2 linked regions of the Prosthecomicrobium sp. N25 genome follow. The protein of the gene in region 1 interacts with the protein of each later gene in a pairwise test. Links are inferred from orthologs where the notes say so. Each region holds a gene or a part of one and is shown in the gene's direction. Other genes may lie near its edges.

Evidence for each region. The genes of interacting proteins can lie anywhere in the genome.
Region 2: the proteins of grxD (region 1) and WBG79_RS18920 interact in binary tests that used the Escherichia coli proteins (3 or more experiments, as listed by UniProt). The link is inferred for Prosthecomicrobium sp. N25 from one-to-one orthologs.

Annotation. Positions count from the first base shown.
Region 1 is NZ_JBBCAT010000004.1:44,894-50,120, reverse strand. What follows is about bases 1-2,995. They hold grxD (Grx4 family monothiol glutaredoxin), read left to right. Parts: upstream 1-1,327; coding sequence 1,328-1,663; downstream 1,664-2,995. Other genes in these bases: WBG79_RS22285 (DMT family transporter), read right to left, coding at 2,183-2,995; WBG79_RS22290 (hypothetical protein), read left to right, coding at 1,795-2,118; WBG79_RS22300 (BolA family protein), read left to right, coding at 1,017-1,253; purL (phosphoribosylformylglycinamidine synthase subunit PurL), read left to right, coding at 1-985. Outside these bases: more of WBG79_RS22285, read right to left, coding at 2,996-3,112; WBG79_RS22280 (Fur family transcriptional regulator), read right to left, coding at 3,109-3,555; WBG79_RS22275 (hypothetical protein), read right to left, coding at 3,635-4,195; WBG79_RS22270 (hypothetical protein), read left to right, coding at 4,411-4,677; rpsD (30S ribosomal protein S4), read right to left, coding at 4,765-5,227. UniProt on the Escherichia coli protein: Monothiol glutaredoxin involved in the biogenesis of iron-sulfur clusters.
Region 2 is NZ_JBBCAT010000002.1:875,690-879,097, forward strand. What follows is about bases 454-3,408. They hold WBG79_RS18920 (BolA family protein), read left to right. Parts: upstream 454-1,770; coding sequence 1,771-2,046; downstream 2,047-3,408. Other genes in these bases: cobS (cobaltochelatase subunit CobS), read right to left, coding at 454-769; WBG79_RS18915 (J domain-containing protein), read right to left, coding at 1,027-1,650; cysQ (3'(2'),5'-bisphosphate nucleotidase CysQ), read left to right, coding at 2,160-2,990; cysD (sulfate adenylyltransferase subunit CysD), read left to right, coding at 3,260-3,408. Outside these bases: more of cobS, read right to left, coding at 1-453. UniProt on the Escherichia coli protein: Transcriptional regulator that plays an important role in general stress response. Has many effects on cell morphology, cell growth and cell division. Acts by regulating the transcription of many genes, including dacA (PBP-5), dacC (PBP-6), ampC and mreB.

The DNA of each region.
Region 1 (5,227 bases):
GTCCCCCGACCTCGCCTCTCGCCGCTGGGTCGTCGAGCAGTACGACCACTTCGTCCAGGGCAACACCGTCCAGCACCCGGGCGGCGACGCCGGCGTCGTGCGCATCGACGACGGCCGCAAGGGCCTAGCGTTCACTTGCGACGTCACCCCGCGCTATTGCGAGGCCGACCCGTTCGAGGGCGGCAAGCAGGCGATCGCGGAAGCCTGGCGCAACCTGACGGCCGTCGGGGCCCTCCCCTTGGCGGTCACCGACAACCTCAACTTCGGCAACCCCGAGCGGCCCGAGATCATGGGACAGTTCGTCGGCTGCATCAAAGGCATCGGCGAGGCCTGCCGCGCGCTCGACTTCCCCGTCGTGTCCGGCAACGTCAGCCTCTACAACGAGACCAACGGGCAGGCGATCCTGCCGACTCCGGCGATCGGCGGCGTCGGCCTGCTCGCCGACGTGACGAAGTCGGTCGGTATCGGCTTCCGGGCCGACGGCGACACCATCATCCTCGTCGGCGACACCGCCGGCTGGCTCGGCCAGTCGGTCTTCCTGCGCGAGATCCACGGCCGCGAGGACGGCGCCCCGCCGCCGGTCGACCTCGCCGCCGAAAAGCGCAACGGCGACTTCGTGCGCCGCCTGATCGACGAGGGCCGCGTCGGCGCCGTGCACGACCTCTCCGACGGCGGACTCCTCGTCGGCCTTGCCGAGATGGCCATGGCCGGCGGCCGGGGCGCCGCCGTCACCCTCCCCGACCGCCGCACGCCGCCGCTCCACGCCTACCTCTTCGGCGAGGACCAGGCCCGCTACGTGCTGACCGCCTCGCCCGCCGAGGCGGCCCACATCCTGGTCGAGGCGGCCATGGCCGGCGTCCCGGCTACCATGATCGGCTCGGTCGGGGGCCGGTCCTTGGCAGTCGCCGACCGGCTCGCCATTTCCGTTGAAACCTTGACCGAAGCGCACGAGAATTGGTTTCCGCGCTTCATGGCCGCGGCCTGACGGCGGCCGGCGCGGGGACGAGGAGACTTCCATGGCGATGGATTCGCGCGAGATCGAGGCCATGATCCGGGCCGCCCTGCCCGACGCGACGGTGACGATCCGCGACCTGGCCGGCGACGGCGACCACTATGCGGCCGAAGTGGTCTCGGCGAGCTTCAAGGGCAAGAGCCGCGTTCAGCAGCACCAGATGGTCTACCAGGCGCTGAAGGGCAAGATGGGCGGCCAGCTCCATGCCCTCGCATTGCAGACGAGCGCACCGGAGGCTTGATCCGGAGCCGTTCGGGAGCATATCGAAGTCGACAGGACCGGAACGCCCGATCTTGACCCGGGCAGGAGGCAGACATGACCGACGTGCATCAGTTGATCGACGACGAGGTGAAGGGCAACGACGTCGTGCTCTTCATGAAGGGCACCCCGCAGATGCCGATGTGCGGCTTCTCCGGCCAGGTCGTCCAGATCCTCGACTACCTGGGCGTCCCCTACAAGGGCGTCAACGTGCTCGCCTCCAACGACCTCCGGCAGGGCATCAAGGACTATTCCAACTGGCCGACGATCCCCCAGCTCTACGTCAAGGGCGAGTTCGTCGGCGGCTGCGACATCGTCCGCGAGATGTTCCAGGCGGGTGAGCTGCAGGCCCACCTGAAGGACAAGGGCCTCCCCGTCCGCGAGACGGCCTGACCCGATCTTCCCCGGCCGGCCGCGTGCCGCCGCCGGCCGGGGCGCTTACATTCAAAAGTTGTGTTTTGATTTTGTTCTTGTCCTGTTCGCAGACCCGTGCCAGTGTGTCGAGAGCGAAACCGGACACGCCCATGGCCGACGAAGACGACAGGATCGCCAGCCACACCCTCCACCTTCTCCAGGAGCTCCGCGCCGAGATCCGCAGCAGCTTCGCGGCTGTCGATCGAAGATTCGCCGAGATCGAGCGACACTTCGAATCCGAGACGCAGGGCCTCCATGTCGGGCTGGCGGAGTTGCGCGCCGAAATGAACCGCAACTTCGAGGTCACGAACAGCATGCTGGCCGGCGAGATGTCGACGCGCGCCTTCGCCTTCAAAGGGATCGAAGAGCGCTTCCTCGCCAACGAGCGGCGCCTGACCATTCTCGAGGCGCGCTCGGACGCCCGCAAGACCTAGCGCCTGGACCGTCGCGCCTTCGTACCTCCCGTCGATCCGGGTGCCGCGCCCGGGTGGCCCGGCCCTACCGCCCGGACTTCGGCCGGTTGATCAGCACCATGCCCCCGATGACCAGCGCCAGCGCCGCGCCGAGCCGCCAGTCCAGCCGCTCGCCGAGCAGCAGGTGGCCGAACAGGACGGCGAAGAGCGGGCTCAGGAACGAGAAGGCCGCCAGGATCGGCACCGGGTGGCGGGCCATCAGGCGGAACCAGACGAGGTAGGTCAGGAACGCCACCCAGACCGACTGGTAGAGGATCACCAGGAGGACCCCCGGCGAAAGGCTGGCCGGAAGCGCCCGCGGCTCGAGCGCGACCGCGATCGCCGAGACCGGGATCGACAGCGCGAGCTGATACCAGAGCACGCGGGTCGCCGGAGCCGCGCGCAGCGCCGTAGCCTTGATCACGATGTTCGAACTCGCCCACAGGAAGGCGGCGCTCAGCATCATGAGGTCGCCGATCCAGGCATTCGGCGCCGTCGGCGCCCCGAGCCCGTCCGCGAAGGCGACGACGAGCCCCAGGAAGGCCGCCCCGAGCCCGGCCGTCTGCCAGAGGTCGAGCCGCTCGGCGGGAAGGAAGAGGCGCGCCAGGCCCGCCGTGAACAGCGGCATGGAATAGAGGAAGATCACCCCGCGCGACGCGGTCGTGAAGGCGAGCCCGCCGAAGATCAGCAGGAACTCCACCGCGAAGACCGAGCCGACCCAGAGCCCGGGCGCGAGCGCGGCGTCGCGGACGAGCATCGGCTCGCCGCGGAGCCGCATCCAGCCGGAGAGGAGCGCGGTCGCCAGGATCGCGCGAACGAGGCTCTGCGCCGCCGCGGACATCTCGGGCAGGGCGAGCTTGACGGTCACGAGCTGGAAGCCCCAGCTCGCCATCAGGACGACCAGCCAGACGCCCGCCGTCAATGGCAGCGCGCGGCCGGCCGCCGGGCCCCGGGTCCCGCTCGCCTCGGCGCTCAAGAGTGGTCGTGCCCGCACCCGTGGACGCGGCCCGCCGGGCCCGGCTCCGCCCCGTCGTCACGACCCGCGCAGGCCTCGCAGAGGCCGCGGACCTCGATCGTCCGGCCTTCCAGGCGAAAGCCGGCGCGGCCCGACACGGCCCCGAGAGCGCGATCCACCTCCGTCCCCGGCCACTCCTCCACGCGCCCGCAGTCGCGGCAGACGGCGAAGACGGCGCCGGCATGTTCGTGCTGGCCGTGGCAGGCGAAATAGGCGTTGAGCTGTTCGAGCCGGTGCACCCGACCGTCGCGTTCGAGCCGCTCCAGGGCGCGGTAGACCACGGGCGGAGACTGCACGCCCTGCGGCCTCAGCGCATCGAGCAGCTGGTAGGCCGTCATCGGCTTGTCGGACCCGCAGAGGACGGCATAGACCGCCTCGTCGGTGCCGGAACGCGGTCGCGCCATCATGTTCTCCGGTGTGTCGCCCGGCCCGGACCTTAAGGGATCCGCGCCCGGCCGTCAGCAGGGAAAGGCCGCGAGGCCGCTACTCCTCGGAGAACGGCTCCTCGGTCGCCTTGCAGGCGGGCAGCTTTCCCGTGAGCCGCTCGATCTTGCCGCCCTGCCGGTCGAGCCGGAACGCCGCCAGCACCCGCTTCACCGGCTGGCCGACCGCGCCGCCCTCGTGGAAGACGAAGACCATCGGTGCCTTGTCCTTGGCGTTGCCCGCGCACTCGATCGAGAAGTTGCTCTCGGAACTCACCTTCGTCCGGAACGCCCCGATGATGCGCCAGTCGCCCTTCAGGCGATCCGTCGGCCCGTCGAGCCGCCACACCACCACGGTCGTGTCGCCGGACGGATCTGGACCGCCGGACAACACGTCGATGCGATGCAGGGCGAAGCCGTCCGCCGGCAGGTCGCGCGGCGGATGGATCGCGCCGAACCCCGCGCCGGACAGGAGCGGATCGAGCTCGCCCTCCGCGTCGGGCTGGATCGACATGCTGGCCGTCTTGCCGACGAACTGCTTCAGCGGGTCCTGGGCGGGGGCCGCCACCGCCGCGCCGGCCATCAGGACCGAGAGCCCGAGAGCCAATCCTGCCTTCCTCATCACGCCCTCCTTCGCTTTGCCGGCCGCAGAAGCCCGCGGCACCCGTCCGAATCGCTCCAAACCGCCGGTTGGTTCGAATTGGATTCGATCACGAAATCTTGCCGAAACCGCGCCCCGGCACAGTCACGACATGGACACACCGACCCCATATCAGGAGCCCTGAAGGGCCTGGAGCCCTTTCGCGACCCTGGATGCGAGAAGGAGAGGAGGGAACCATGCAAGACGCGACCCAGCGCCATGGCCCGAGCCGCCCCGACCGGCTGTTCGAGGCCAGGGACTACCTGGACCCGAACGTCGAGCCGGAGCTCGACGACATCCTGTCCGATCCCGTCGTACGCCTCGTCATGCGTCGGGACCGTCTCGACCCCCGCGCCGTCGGGGCCTTCATGCGCGCGACCGCCGAGAACCTGAAGGATGGGCGCGGTCCGCTGCCCTTCGTTCCGGCTCCCGGGCCGGTCGACGGCTGCATCGCCTGCCGCTGAAGGAGGGGGCGCGGCGCATCCGACGCCGCGAACGCGAAAGGCCGCCCGGAGGCGGCCTTTTTTCGTCGTCGGCCACGGAAACCCGGATCAGCGCGAGTAGAACTCGACGACCAGGTTCGGCTCCATGTGGACCGGATAGGGCACGTCGGTCAGGGCCGGGATGCGCGCGAACTTGGCGACCATCTTGTTATGGTCCACCTCGATGTAGTCCGGCACGTCGCGCTCGCCCGACTGCGTCGCCTCGAGGACGAGCGCGAGCTGCTTGGACGCCTCCTTGACCTCGATCACGTCGCCGATCCGCACGCGGTAGCTGGCGACGTTCACGCGGCGGCCGTTCACCCGGATGTGGCCGTGGCTGATGAACTGGCGGGCCGCGAAGGGGGTCGGCACGAACTTGGCGCGATACACGATCGCGTCGAGACGGCGCTCGAGCAGGCCGATCAGGTTCTCCGAGGAGTCGCCCTTCAGGCGCATGGCCTCGGTGTAGACCTTCTTGAACTGCTTCTCGGAGATGTTGGCGTAGTAGCCCTTCAGCTTCTGCTTCGCCTTG
Region 2 (3,408 bases), on another replicon or contig:
TGCGGGTCATGTCGGCGACGCGCACCATCTTGCCGACCGTGTCCTTGCCGGCGGCGTTCTGGAAGTGCTTCGCCTTGGCGAGGACGATGTCGACCTCCTTGTCGTGCGGCAGGTAGTTCAGCGTCACGACGATCGACCAGCGGTCCATCTGGCCCTGGTTGATCTGCTGGGTGCCGTGGTAGAGGCCCGAGGTATCGCCGAGGCCGATCGTGTTGGCGGTCGCGAACAGGCGGAACCAGGGGTGGGGACGGATGACGCGGCTCTGGTCGAGGAGCGTCAGCTTGCCCGAAACCTCCAGGACGCGCTGGATCACGAACATCACGTCCGGCCGGCCGGCGTCGTACTCGTCGAAGACGAGCGCGGTGTTGGTCTGCAGAGCCCAGGGCAGTATGCCGTCCCGGAACTCGGTCACCTGCATGCCGTCGCGGATCACGATGGCGTCCTTGCCGATCAGGTCGATGCGGCTGATGTGGCTGTCGAGGTTGACGCGCACGCAGGGCCAGTTCAGGCGGGCGGCGACCTGCTCGATGTGGGTCGACTTGCCGGTGCCGTGGTAGCCCGAGATCATCACGCGGCGGTTCTTGGCGAAGCCGGCGAGGATCGCCAGGGTGGTGTCCCGGTCGAACAGGTAGTCCGGGTCGAGGTCCGGCACATGCTCGCTGCGCTCCGAGTAGCCGGGCACCTCGAGGTCGGTGTCGATGCCGAACATCTGCCGGACGGACAGCTTCATGTCCGGCACGCCGTTCGGGCTCTTCTCCATCACATTCATCTCGCCTCCGTCGCCCGCGACGCATCGCGGGTCCATGGTCTCCGGCCGCCCGCCCGAGGCAGGACCGCCGCCGGAGGCTCAGTCAGGTTCGCCCCGGGGCTCGGACCGGAAGGCGGCGGCGGCCGGAGCCGCCCCGCTCGCTCAATGTCCGTCGGGTGTCATAGAACGGTTTTGCGCCGCAGGGAATCTGAAACGGCTCGGCGGGACCATTTTGCGCGGCTGACCCGCGCGACGCGAAGGGCGGCCGCCGGGCCGGTTCAGCAGAGGCCGGCGCCCTTCAGGTAGTTGTAGGCCTGGATGATTTCCTGGAGACGCCCCTCGGAGGAGCGGTCGCCGCCGTTGGCGTCGGGGTGATGGCGCTTCACCAGGGACTTGTAGCGGGACTTGATCTCCGGGCCGGTCGCCTCCTCGCCGAGGTCGAGCACCTCCAGGGACTTGCGCTCGAGGTTCTTCAGCTTGCGGCGCGGGGGCTCGGGCGGGGCTTCGGCCTCGGCGGAGCGGAAGCGGCCCTGCCGGCGCAGCAGGAAGAAGGCGTCGTCGTAGCGCGGCGACCAGGCGCCGGACCCCGGCTCCCGGCGCCAGCCCTGGGGGTTCGCGCCCATGGTCCAGGTGGGGCGGTGGCCCGTCTGCGCGTCCTTCTGGTAGTCGGCGATCGCGTCGTCCTTCATGCCGGCGAAATAGTTGTAGGACTTGTTGTAGAGCCGGACGTGATCGATGCAGAACCGGTGGTACTCGCCTTCGCGGCTGCGGCCCTTGGGGGCCGGATGCGTGCCCGCGGCGACGCAGCCCGCCCATTCGCAGAGCGGGGCGCCGTCCTTCGGGGTCCGGTCCTCCTCCGGCTTGATCCGGATTCGGTCGAAGAGCTTGGAGTCGAGCTTCATCGTCGGAATTATGGTTCGCCTACCGCCGGCCCACAAGGCTCGCACCCCGCCTCGGATCGTCCGGCACCCATGCCGGCAGGTGCGCTACAAAAACCGAGAGAGCGATGCTATCTGGTCCGCATGACCGATCGTGCCAAGAGCTACCAAGAGCGTATCCGCGAGAAATTAACCGCAGCCTTCTCGCCGGCGCGGCTCGAGGTCATCGACGAGAGCGACCATCACCGCGGCCATGGCGGCTGGCGGGAGGGGGGCGAAACCCACTTCCGCGTGCGCATCGTCGCCGAGTCCTTCCGCGGCGCGTCCCGGGTGGAGATGCACCGGCTGATCAACCGGGTGCTGGCGGAAGAGCTGGCCGAGCGGGTGCATGCCCTCGCCATCGAGGCGTCGGCGCCCTGAGGGGTCGGACGAGTCCAACCGCGCACCAGCCGACCGTCCGCGCTACCGCGGTTTACGCGGGGCCGGCATATCTGTATGGCTCTCGCCGACCTGATCAGCCGAGAGACGTGCCCATGACCATCGACCGCGCACTCCTGGACGGCCTGGCGCGGGCCGCCGTGGCTGGAGGGCAGGAAGTCCTCGCCGTCTACGGGACGGACTTCGCCGTGGCCGCGAAGGGCGACGAGAGCCCGGTCACGGAGGCGGACCGGCGGGCCGAGGTCGTCATCCTCGAACACCTGGCGACGCTGCTGCCGGGCATGCCGGTCGTTGCCGAGGAGCAAGCATCGGAAGGCCGCCTCCCGGCGGACCTCGGGCGACGGTTCGTGCTGGTCGATCCGCTCGACGGCACCAAGGAGTTCATCTCGCGCAACGGCGAGTTCACCGTCAACATCGGCATCGTGGAGGATGGCGTCCCGGTCGCCGGGGCGGTCCTGTTGCCCGCACTCGGCCAGATCTATCTCGGCGCCCGCGGGCTCGGCGCCTTCGCGGGCGAGGTCGACGGCGAGAGCATCGGCACCTTGCGGCCGATCGCTGTCCGCAAGCCCGGGGCGGGCGGGCTGGTCGTGATGGCGAGCCGGTCGCACGCGGGGCCGGAGACCGAGGCGCTGCTCGCCCGGCTCTCGGTCGCGCAGCGGATCTCGGCCGGGTCGTCCCTCAAGTTCTGCCGGATCGCCGAGGGGTCGGCTGACCTCTACCCTCGCCTCGGGCGCACGATGGAGTGGGACACGGCCGCCTCGGACGCGGTCCTGCGGGCGGCGGGCGGGTCGGTGGTGACGCTCGACGGGACACCGCTCGCCTACGGCAAGCGGCGTCAGGCGGAGGACAGCGACTTCGCCAATCCCTGGTTCCTCGCCGCCGGGGCGATCGACCTCGGGGCCGTGGTGGCGGCCGCCTCTCGCTGAGGCGGGGTGGAACATTCGCCAAAAAAAGAATAGGAAGCGGTCCGCGACGGCGAGCCGGCGAATGCGCTGCCCGGGCCGGGCGGGGCCGCGGAAGCATTTTTCGTTGTCGTCCCTGACCGGATCCCGGCGGAGTAACCCTGGAACGAAGTCGAACGGCAGGTCAGCTTGCCGAAAGGCACGATTCCGCCTAAATGCCGTGGCTTCAGGCAGGCACCCATTCGTGCGCGCGACGGGACGCGACAGTCCTGTCCAGCGGTGAGGAAGCTCCTTTGTCCATCGATCGCAACACGCATCTGAAGCGGCTCGAGGCGGAATCGATCCGCATCATCCGCGAGGTCGCCGCGGAGTTCCGCAATCCGGTCATGCTCTATTCGATCGGCAAGGACTCGTCGGTGATGCTTCATCTGGCGATGAAGGC